One region of the Sphingopyxis sp. DBS4 genome, then DNA from elsewhere that is predicted to be linked to it. Evidence: predicted binding sites of a transcription regulator. Region 1 holds the regulator's gene; the other holds the start of a gene.
The links. Region 1 encodes LexA, which represses DNA repair genes until DNA is damaged. Its sites were predicted from a motif close to GTTCCNCNCTTGTTCT; they were not measured.
Positions count from the first base shown of each region.

Region 2: radA (DNA repair protein RadA) is a predicted target of LexA. The motif match lies at 2,861-2,876, and genes of this name have one in related genera.

Region 1 is NZ_CP102384.1:1,473,768-1,478,199, reverse strand. Features, by position in the region: gene moaC (cyclic pyranopterin monophosphate synthase MoaC) at 6-479, shown strand; gene NP825_RS06870 (molybdopterin molybdotransferase MoeA) at 476-1,663, shown strand; gene lexA (transcriptional repressor LexA) at 1,741-2,424, shown strand; gene NP825_RS06860 (ComEC/Rec2 family competence protein) at 2,378-4,432, opposite strand, start outside.
Region 2 is NZ_CP102384.1:459,799-464,230, forward strand. Features, by position in the region: gene NP825_RS02210 (acetyl-CoA acetyltransferase) at 1-1,056, opposite strand, end outside; gene NP825_RS02215 (enoyl-CoA hydratase-related protein) at 1,058-1,861, opposite strand; gene fsa (fructose-6-phosphate aldolase) at 2,054-2,704, opposite strand; gene radA (DNA repair protein RadA) at 2,893-4,254, shown strand; gene NP825_RS02230 (CvpA family protein) at 4,396-4,432, shown strand, end outside.

The DNA.
Region 1 (4,432 bases):
CCCCGATGACCAGCAAACCGACTCACCTCGACGACAGCGGCGCCGCGCATATGGTCGATGTCGGCGCCAAGCCCGCCACCCGGCGCCGCGCCGTCGCGGGCGGCCGCATCGCGATGTCAGCCGAGGCACTGGCCGCGATCCGCAGCGGCAACGCGCCCAAGGGCGACGTCCTCTCGACCGCGCGCATCGCGGGCATCATGGCCGCGAAACGCACGTCCGACCTGATCCCGCTCTGCCACCCGCTCGCCCTGACCAAGGTTTCGGTCGAATTCGATTGGGAGGAGACCGGCGTTTCGGTCCGCGCCACGGCCGAAACGACCGGGCCGACCGGGGTCGAGATGGAGGCGCTCACCGCCGCCTCGGTCGCGCTGCTGACGCTCTACGACATGGCGAAGGCGCTCGACCGCGCGATGATCCTCAGCGATATCCGTCTGCTCGAAAAGAGCGGCGGCCGCTCGGGCGACTGGCGCGCCGCATGAGCGGCCTGCTTCCCGTCGAGGAAGCGCAGGCACGCCTGTTCGCACTGCGCCCGCCACTCGCGCCGGAAACTATCGCTTTTTCGGAAGCGCTTGGCCGCTATCTCTCACAGAACATCGCGGCAGAACGCGACCAGCCCGCGGCGGCGCTGTCGGCGATGGACGGCTATGCAATCCGCTTCGACGATCTTCCCGGCCCCTGGCGCATCGTCGGCGAAGTCGCCGCAGGCGCCGCGCCGTCCGCACCGCTCGGCGCGGGCGAGGCGGCGCGCATCTTCACCGGCGCCATGCTTCCCGATGGCGCCGACACTATCCTCATCCAGGAAAATGCCGCCACCGAGGAGACAGTGCTCACTCTGACCGGCGATGCGCCCGCGCGCGGCCAGCATATTCGCCCCCGCGCGAGCGATTTCGCCGCGGGCGACCGACTCCTCGCCGCCGGAACGCGCCTGACCCCGGGCGCGCTCGCTGCCGCGATCATGGGCGGCGCGGCGCAGCTTGCGGTCGGTGCGCGCCCGCGCGTCGCGATCATGACCACCGGGGACGAGCTGGTGCAGCCGGGCCGTGCGCTCGCCCCCGGCCAGATTCCCGACAGCAACGGCCCGATGCTCGCGGCGCTGCTCGCGCGCGAACCCGCAGATACCGGTCTGCCGCTGCACATGCGCGATGACCGGACGATGATTGCGAATATTCTCAAGGATCTGGCGCGACGTCACGACGTCATCGTTACCGTCGGCGGCGCGTCGGTCGGCGATCACGATCATGTTCGCGGCGCGCTCGATGATGCGGGCGGGCGCGTCGATTTCTGGAAAATCGCGATGAAGCCGGGCAAGCCGCTGATCGCCGGCCAAATCGGCGACGCGTTGCTGCTCGGCCTGCCCGGCAATCCGTCCTCCGCCTTCGTCACCGCGACCCTGTTCCTACTCCCGCTCGTCCGCCATCTTGCAGGCGCGCGCAACCCACTGCCCGAAATCCGGCAAGCGCCGCTCGCGGCCGCGCTCGGTCCCGGCAGCACGCGGCGCGACTATCTGCGCGCGCGCCGCGACGGCGAGCGCCTCATGCTGTTCGACGGGCAGGACAGCGGCCGCACCTTTCCGCTCGCCGACGCCGATGCGCTCGTGATCCGCGAGATCGGCGCCCCCACCAAAGCCGCTGGCGAACTGGCCGATTATATCGACATCGCTTGACAAGTTCCGATTTGTTCCACTATCGTTCTCCCTATGTCCGGCGCCCGGTCCATTCGGGGCATCATGGAGAACAAGCGATGTTGACCGCCAAGCAGCATGAACTGCTCCACTTCATCCAGCAGCGCCTCGACGCGAGCGGCATTTCGCCGTCGTTCGAGGAGATGAAGGAAGCGCTCGGCCTCAAGTCGAAATCGGGTATCCATCGCCTGATAAGCGCTTTGGAAGAAAGGGGTTTTCTCCGCCGCCTCCCCAACCGCGCTCGCGCGCTGGAGGTGCTCAAGGCCCCCGAAGGCGCCAAGGCTCCCGTCGTAAGCGAGCGCGACAATATCGTCCCGCTGCGCAAGCCCGCCCCCGCGCTGCGCCCGATCGCCGCGAACGACATCATCGAGGTGCCGCTGCACGGCAAGATCGCTGCGGGCGTACCGATCGAGGCGTTCGAGGATCATAACCAGCTCGCGGTTCCCGCTGCGCTGCTCGGCGCGGGCGAGCATTATGCGCTCGAAGTGTCGGGCGACTCGATGGTCGAGGCGGGAATCTTCGACGGCGATTATGCGCTGATCCAGAAGGCCGACACCGCGCGCGAGGGTGACATCGTGGTCGCGCTGGTCGACGGGCAGGATGCGACGCTCAAATATTTCCGCCGCGAGGGCAAGATGATCCGGCTCGACCCCGCCAACAGCGCCTATGAGCCGCAGCGCTACGAGGCCGGGCGCGTCATGGTGCAAGGGCGTCTTTCGGGACTGCTTCGTCGTTACCACTGAGCTGGTCGGGGCGGCGCCACGGATGCTCATCGCCAGCGCGTAGCGCGGCGGCGACTCGCGGCCTGCTCCCCAGGTAGATCGCCAGCCCACCGCTTTGCGCCAGGCTGTCGCGATCGATCGTCAGCCAGCGCCCGATGCATTCGCGCGGCAGCCAGCGATCGCTGATCACGACATCGGCCGCGGCGCAGGCGGCCGCCATATCGGCCCCTTCGATCCGATCGCGTCCGCGCGAGGCGAGGATGACGCGTTGCACGCCGTCGGCGCCCTGATGCCAGCGACAGAAATCGGCGTTGCATTCGACATGGTCGAGATCGGCGAGCGCGCTCAGCGGCACGTCGATCCCCGCCGCCTCGCTCATCGCATCCCGCACGAAATCGCCCGCACGATCACGCAGCAGCGCATAGCTGCCGCCGGGCACGGCCGCCGCGATGTTGCGCCCGTCGCCGGTGACGAGCAGATCGGGGCGCGGCTGCGCGAGCAATGCCGCGATGCCGATCGCCAGCGGCCCCGCCCCCATCCAGCGCCATCGCGTCCGCCAGATCAGGATCCACAGCCCGCCGCCGACCGTCAGCGCGAAACCCCAGCGCGGAAAGCTCGGCAGCGTCGCGACCGCCCCCGGCGTGTCGGCGACCGCGTGCGCAAGCGCGATGAGCAGGCGCAGCGCATGATCGGCGACCCACCAGAAGGGCGCACCGAGGCCGACGCTATCGAACAGCAGCCCCGCCGCCTCCATCGGCATGATCACGAAGGTGGTCAGTGGAATCGCGACGACATTGGCGAGCGCGCCGTAAAGCCCCGCCTTGTGGAAATGAAACAGCGCGATCGGCGCCAGCGCGAGTTCGACCACCAGCCCGGTGATCAGCAACCCCGCCAACGCCCGCCCCCATCGCAGCGGCAGAACCTCGTCGCGGCGCGCGAGGAAGCGCTGCATCGCCGGGCTTTCATGAAGTGCGACGAGCGCAGTCACCGCCGCGAAGCTGAGCTGAAAACTCGGCCCCGCGAGCGATTCGGGACGCCACAGCAGCACGATCAGCGCGCCTGCCGCCACAAGCCGCAACGTCAACGCCTCGCGCCCCATCAGAAAAGCGACGAGGACGAGCAGCGCCGCGATCAGCGACCGCAACGTCGGCACTTCGGCCCCCGCCAGCCACGTATAGCCCGCCCCCGCAAGCGCGCCGGCGGCAGCGGCGATCGGCAGCACATATCCCGCCAGCGCCAACCGCCGGCTCAGCGCGAACAGCCGCATCGCGACGAGCATCGCAAAGCCGATCACAGCGGTCACATGCAGCCCGCTGATCGACAGCAGGTGCGCCAACCCTGCGCGGCGCATCGCCTCGTCATCCTCGGGCGATATCGCACCGCGATCGCCGGTGACCAGCGCCGCCGCGATCCCGCCCGGCGATCCTGCGACCTGTTCGTGGATATGCGCGCTCAGCCGCGCGCGCAGCGGCTGACTCCCGCTCCGCTCTCCGGGCGACCGCGCGACATCGCCGAGCACCGTCCCGACCGCGCCGATCCGGTCGAACCACGCCCGCTGCGCAAAATCATATCCACCCGGCAGGCTCGCGGTCGGAGGCGGCATCAGCCGCGCGCGGAGCCCGATGAATTCGCCCGGCGCGATGCTGCCGCCATCGCCGCGAAGCGTCAGCCGGACGCGTGGCGGCAGATCGGGGCGACCGAGCGGACGGACGATTAACCGCACCTGCTCGCGCGCAGGCTGCGGCTCGACCGCTTCGACCTCAGCCGAAAAGGCGGTCACCGCGGGCTGCGCCAGCACCGGCGCCGCGACCCATGCCGCGCGCGCCCAGATCAGCAGCAGTCCCGCCGCCATCACCGCAGAGCCGACCGCTGCGATGCGACCCAGCCGCCGCTGCCATCCGGCCAAAGCCCCGACAAGCGCTCCTGCGGTGAGCAGGAAAAGCAACCCGATCCACTGCATCATCGTCGGCAAGGCGAACCAGGCGGCGATCCCGGCACCGAGCGCGACCGGAAGCCAGAGCCCGATCCG
Region 2 (4,432 bases), 1.0 Mb from region 1:
GATCGGGCCGCCGCCGAAGGTCAGGCCGCCGAAGACTGTCGCGGGGTGGTCCGACGGCCAGTCGAGGATGCGGCGCGCCATCTTCGGCACGCATGGGAAGCAGCTGTAAAGCTCGACGCAGTCGAAATCCTGGGCGGTCATGGCATTGAGCGCGAGCGTCCGCGTGATCGACGTCTCCATGCTGACGCTGCCGTCGTAGCGGTCGCGGCGGAGGATGCTCGCGGGTTCCTTCGCCGCGGCGCCCATGCCGACATAGATGAGGCGATCCTCGGCGATGCCGCGGCGGCGCGCTTCGGCGAGGCTGGCGACGAGAAAACCCGCGCCCTGGTTCACCGACGAATTGGCGACCATCAGCTTCGAATAGGGAAAGGCGATCGGGCGGTTACGCTCGTCGACGCGGAGGATGTCGGCGGGCGAGGCAGGCTTCCTGATCCACGCGCCGGAATTTGCGGCCGCGACCTCGGAAAAGCGCGACCAGATTTCGGCGCTTTCGAACTGTGCGTCCTCAAGGCTCTGTTCCCATGCCGCGCGGGTCGCATTCTCGTAGAGCGGATAGACGTCGACCGGCGCCGAAAGCCCATGCTTCTGCGCGTAATTGGGCTCGCGACGCGTCGCGACCTGACGCACCGCGTTATAGCTCTTGTCCTCGCCGCTCGCGGCTTTGGCGGCGCGGCCCGCAGCGGTGCGCAGCGCTTCTCCGCCGACGACCGCCGCCAGTTTGACCTCGCCCGCGCCGATGCGGTTCGCCGCTTCGTTGAGCAGGCGCACCGGCGTGTCGCCGTGCGGAGCAGCGGACTGATAGCTGATCGCGGGACTGGCGCCGATCGCCGCCGCCAGCGGTTCGCAGAGCTTGCCGAGATGGTGGAAGCTGATCTGGTCGACGATCGCGAGGCTGTCGATCTCGGCGAGCGGTACGCCTGCGTCCTCGGCGGCTACTTTGAGCGCCGCGACCATCAGCCCGAGCGAATCGAGCCCCTGATCGGGATCGTCGGGGCGGTCATTGACCTGCCCGACGCCGATGATGACGGGAATGCGCTCGGGATCGGTCATCGCCATATCAACGCGCCTTCCAGACGGGCTTGCGCTTCTCGGCAAAGGCGCGCGGACCTTCGCGGGCGTCCTCGCTCGCCATCAGCGCGCGGCGCTCGCGGCTGTTGTCGGCCCAATGCGCGTCGTCGCCGGCGATCTGTCCGTCCTGCATCCTGAGCGCCACGCGCTTCGAGGCCTGCACCGACAGCGGCGCATTGCCCGCGATCTTCTCGGCGAGCGCGATGGCGGTCGGCATGAGGTCGGCGAGCGGGACGACGCGGTTCGCGAAACCATAGCGCAGCGCGGTTGCGGCATCGAAAGGATCGCCGGTCAGGAGATGCTCCATCGCCAGCTTGGGCGGCAGTTGCTTGACGATGCGGAAGGCGCCGCCCGCGGCGGCGAACAGTCCGACCTTGACTTCGGGCAAGCCGAACTGCGCATTTTCGGAGGCGACGATCAGGTCGCACATCAGCGCGAGTTCGCAGCCGCCGCCGAAGGCGAAGCCGTTGACCGCGCCGATCACCGGCTTCGAGATGGGGTGCGCGGCAAAGCCACCGAAGCCCCACGCCTGTTGCGCCTTGTCGTCGGGCTGGAGCGCGCCGCCGCGCGACAGCGCGACGAGGTCGGCGCCCGCGCAGAACGCCTTGTCGCCCGCGCCGGTGATGATGACGACGCGGATGTCGGGGTCGGCTTCGGCTTCGTCGAGCGCGGTGCCGATGCCGACATGGACCGCGGCGTTGACCGCGTTGCGTGCCTCGGGCCGGTTGATCGTGATGGTCAGGATATGGCCCTGGCGTTCGGTCAGGACGGCGGGGGCGGCGTTGTCGGTCATGCGAATCTCTCCCTTTCGGGCGAGTATCGGCGCGAGTTAACGTTTACGTCAACTGGAAAGGGCGGGCGTGCCCAAACAAGCGTGCGCACCCGCGAAGGCGGGTGCCCAGAGCGGCGAATACTACAATGGCATTGTAACGCTCTGGGTCCCCGCCTTCGCGGGGACACACCGCAATCTAATCCTCCGTGCAGGTCAGATCGACTGTCCGGTCTTGGCCCAGTCGGCGAGGAAGCCTTCGATGCCCTTTTCGGTGAGGACATGCTTGAACAGCCCCTTGATCACCGACGGCGGCGCGGTCATCACGTCGGCGCCGATCTTCGCGGCTTCGAGGACATGAATGCCGTGGCGCACGCTCGCCACCAGGATTTCGGTGTCATAAGCATAATTGTCATAGATCAGCCGGATGTCGGCGATGAGCTGCATCCCGTCGAAGCCATTGTCGTCGTGGCGGCCCACGAAGGGCGAGACGAAGGTCGCGCCCGCCTTTGCCGCCAGCAGCGCCTGCGTCGCCGAGAAGCAGAGGGTGACGTTGACCATCGTGCCGTCGCTGGTCAGCGCCTTGCACGTCTTGAGCCCGTCGATCGTCAGCGGCACCTTGATGCAGACATTGTCGGCGATCCGGCGGAGAATCTCCGCCTCCTTCATCATCGTTTCATGGTCGAGCGCGACGACCTCGGCCGACACCGGGCCGTCGACGATGGCGCAGATTTCCTTCGTCACTTCCTTGAAGTCCCGCCCCGACTTGGCGATCAGCGACGGGTTGGTCGTCACCCCGTCGAGCAGGCCCGTCGCGGCCAACTCCTGAATGTCGGCAATCTCGGCGGTGTCGGCGAAGAATTTCATGGCGCGGGCGTTCCTGCTGGATGGGTGATTCGGGTGTTGCTGATCCCCTATAACCCTTTCCCCGTCATTGCGAGCGGAGCGAAGCAATCCAGGGCGCGACAAGCCGCCCTGGATTGCTTCGCTCCGCTCGCAATGACGAACTTATAATCTGCTGGCGTTCCATCTTTGTTCCGACTATGCGAAGCCGCATGGCCAAAGCGAAACGCCAATATGTCTGCCAGAATTGCGGCGCCGTCAGCTATCGCTGGCAGGGGCAATGCGCCGATTGTGGCGAGTGGAACACGCTGGTCGAAGAGGCGGCGGAAACCGTCTTTTCGGCCAAGCACGACCTGTCGCGCGGCGGGCGGACGCTGGCGCTCGAAACGCTGGACGCGCACAGCGTCATGCCCGACCGGATGCTCTGCGGTATCGCCGAGTTCGACCGGGCGCTGGGCGGCGGCTTCGTCGCGGGGTCGGCGACGCTGATCGGCGGCGATCCGGGGATCGGCAAATCGACGCTTCTCTTGCAAGCGGCGGGGCGGCTCGCGAAGGCGGGCAAGTCGGTCGTCTATATCAGCGGCGAGGAGGCCGCGGCGCAGGTGCGGCTGCGCGCGCAGCGGCTGGGGCTCGGCGATGCGCCGGTGGCGCTGGCGAGCGCGACGTCGGTGCGCGATATCCTCGCGACGCTTGATAGTCGCACCGCCGATTTCGTCGTCATCGATTCGATCCAGACGATGCACAGCGACCTGATCGACAGCGCCCCCGGGACCGTCAGCCAGGTCCGCGCAAGCGCGCAGGAGTTGATCCGCTACGCCAAGGACAGCGGCGCTGCGATCGTGCTCGTCGGGCATGTGACGAAGGACGGGACGATCGCCGGGCCGCGCGTGCTCGAACATATGGTCGACACGGTACTGGCGTTCGAGGGCGAGCGCAGCCATCTTTATCGCATCCTCCGCGCGGTCAAGAACCGCTTCGGCGGCACCGACGAGATCGGGGTGTTCGCGATGGGCGAGGAAGGGCTCGGCGAAGTCGCCAACCCGTCGAGCCTGTTCCTGACCGATCGCGGCCGCGACGTACCGGGATCGGTGGTCTTCCCTGCCTTGGAAGGCACAAGGCCGGTGCTGGTCGAGGTGCAGGCGCTGACCGTCCGCCTCGCCAGCGGCGCGACGCCGCGCCGCGCGGTTGTCGGCTGGGACAGCGGGCGGCTCGCGATGGTGCTCGCGGTGCTCGAAGCGCGTTGCGGGCTCCAGATGGGTGCGGCCGAAGTCTATCTCAATGTCGCGGGCGGCTATCGCCTCACCGATCCCGCTGCCGACCTCGCGGTCGCGGCGGCGCTGATTTCGGCGTTCAGCGAGCGGCCGGTGCCTGCCGATGCGATCGTTTTCGGCGAGTTGTCGCTGTCGGGCGAAATCCGCCCCGTCGCCCATGACGCGCTGCGCCTCCGCGAGGCGGCGAAGCTCGGCTTTTCGAGTGGTTGGGGGCCAAAGGGCATGAAAGGCGTGAACGGGATCGGCGTCACCGGCTTTGCCCGATTGGGCGAACTGGTTGATCTGATGCTCGGGCGTGACTAGATCGGCTGACATCAAGTTATTCCGTTCGCCCTGAGCTTGTCGAAGGGCTGTTCTTTCTGGCCGGAAGGAGAAAAGGACGGTGCTTCGACAAGCTCAGCACGAACGGTTGTATTTCATGCGTGATTTTTGGATTGCGGTCCGATGGCAAATCTGACGGCCCTCGACATCATCGTGCTGA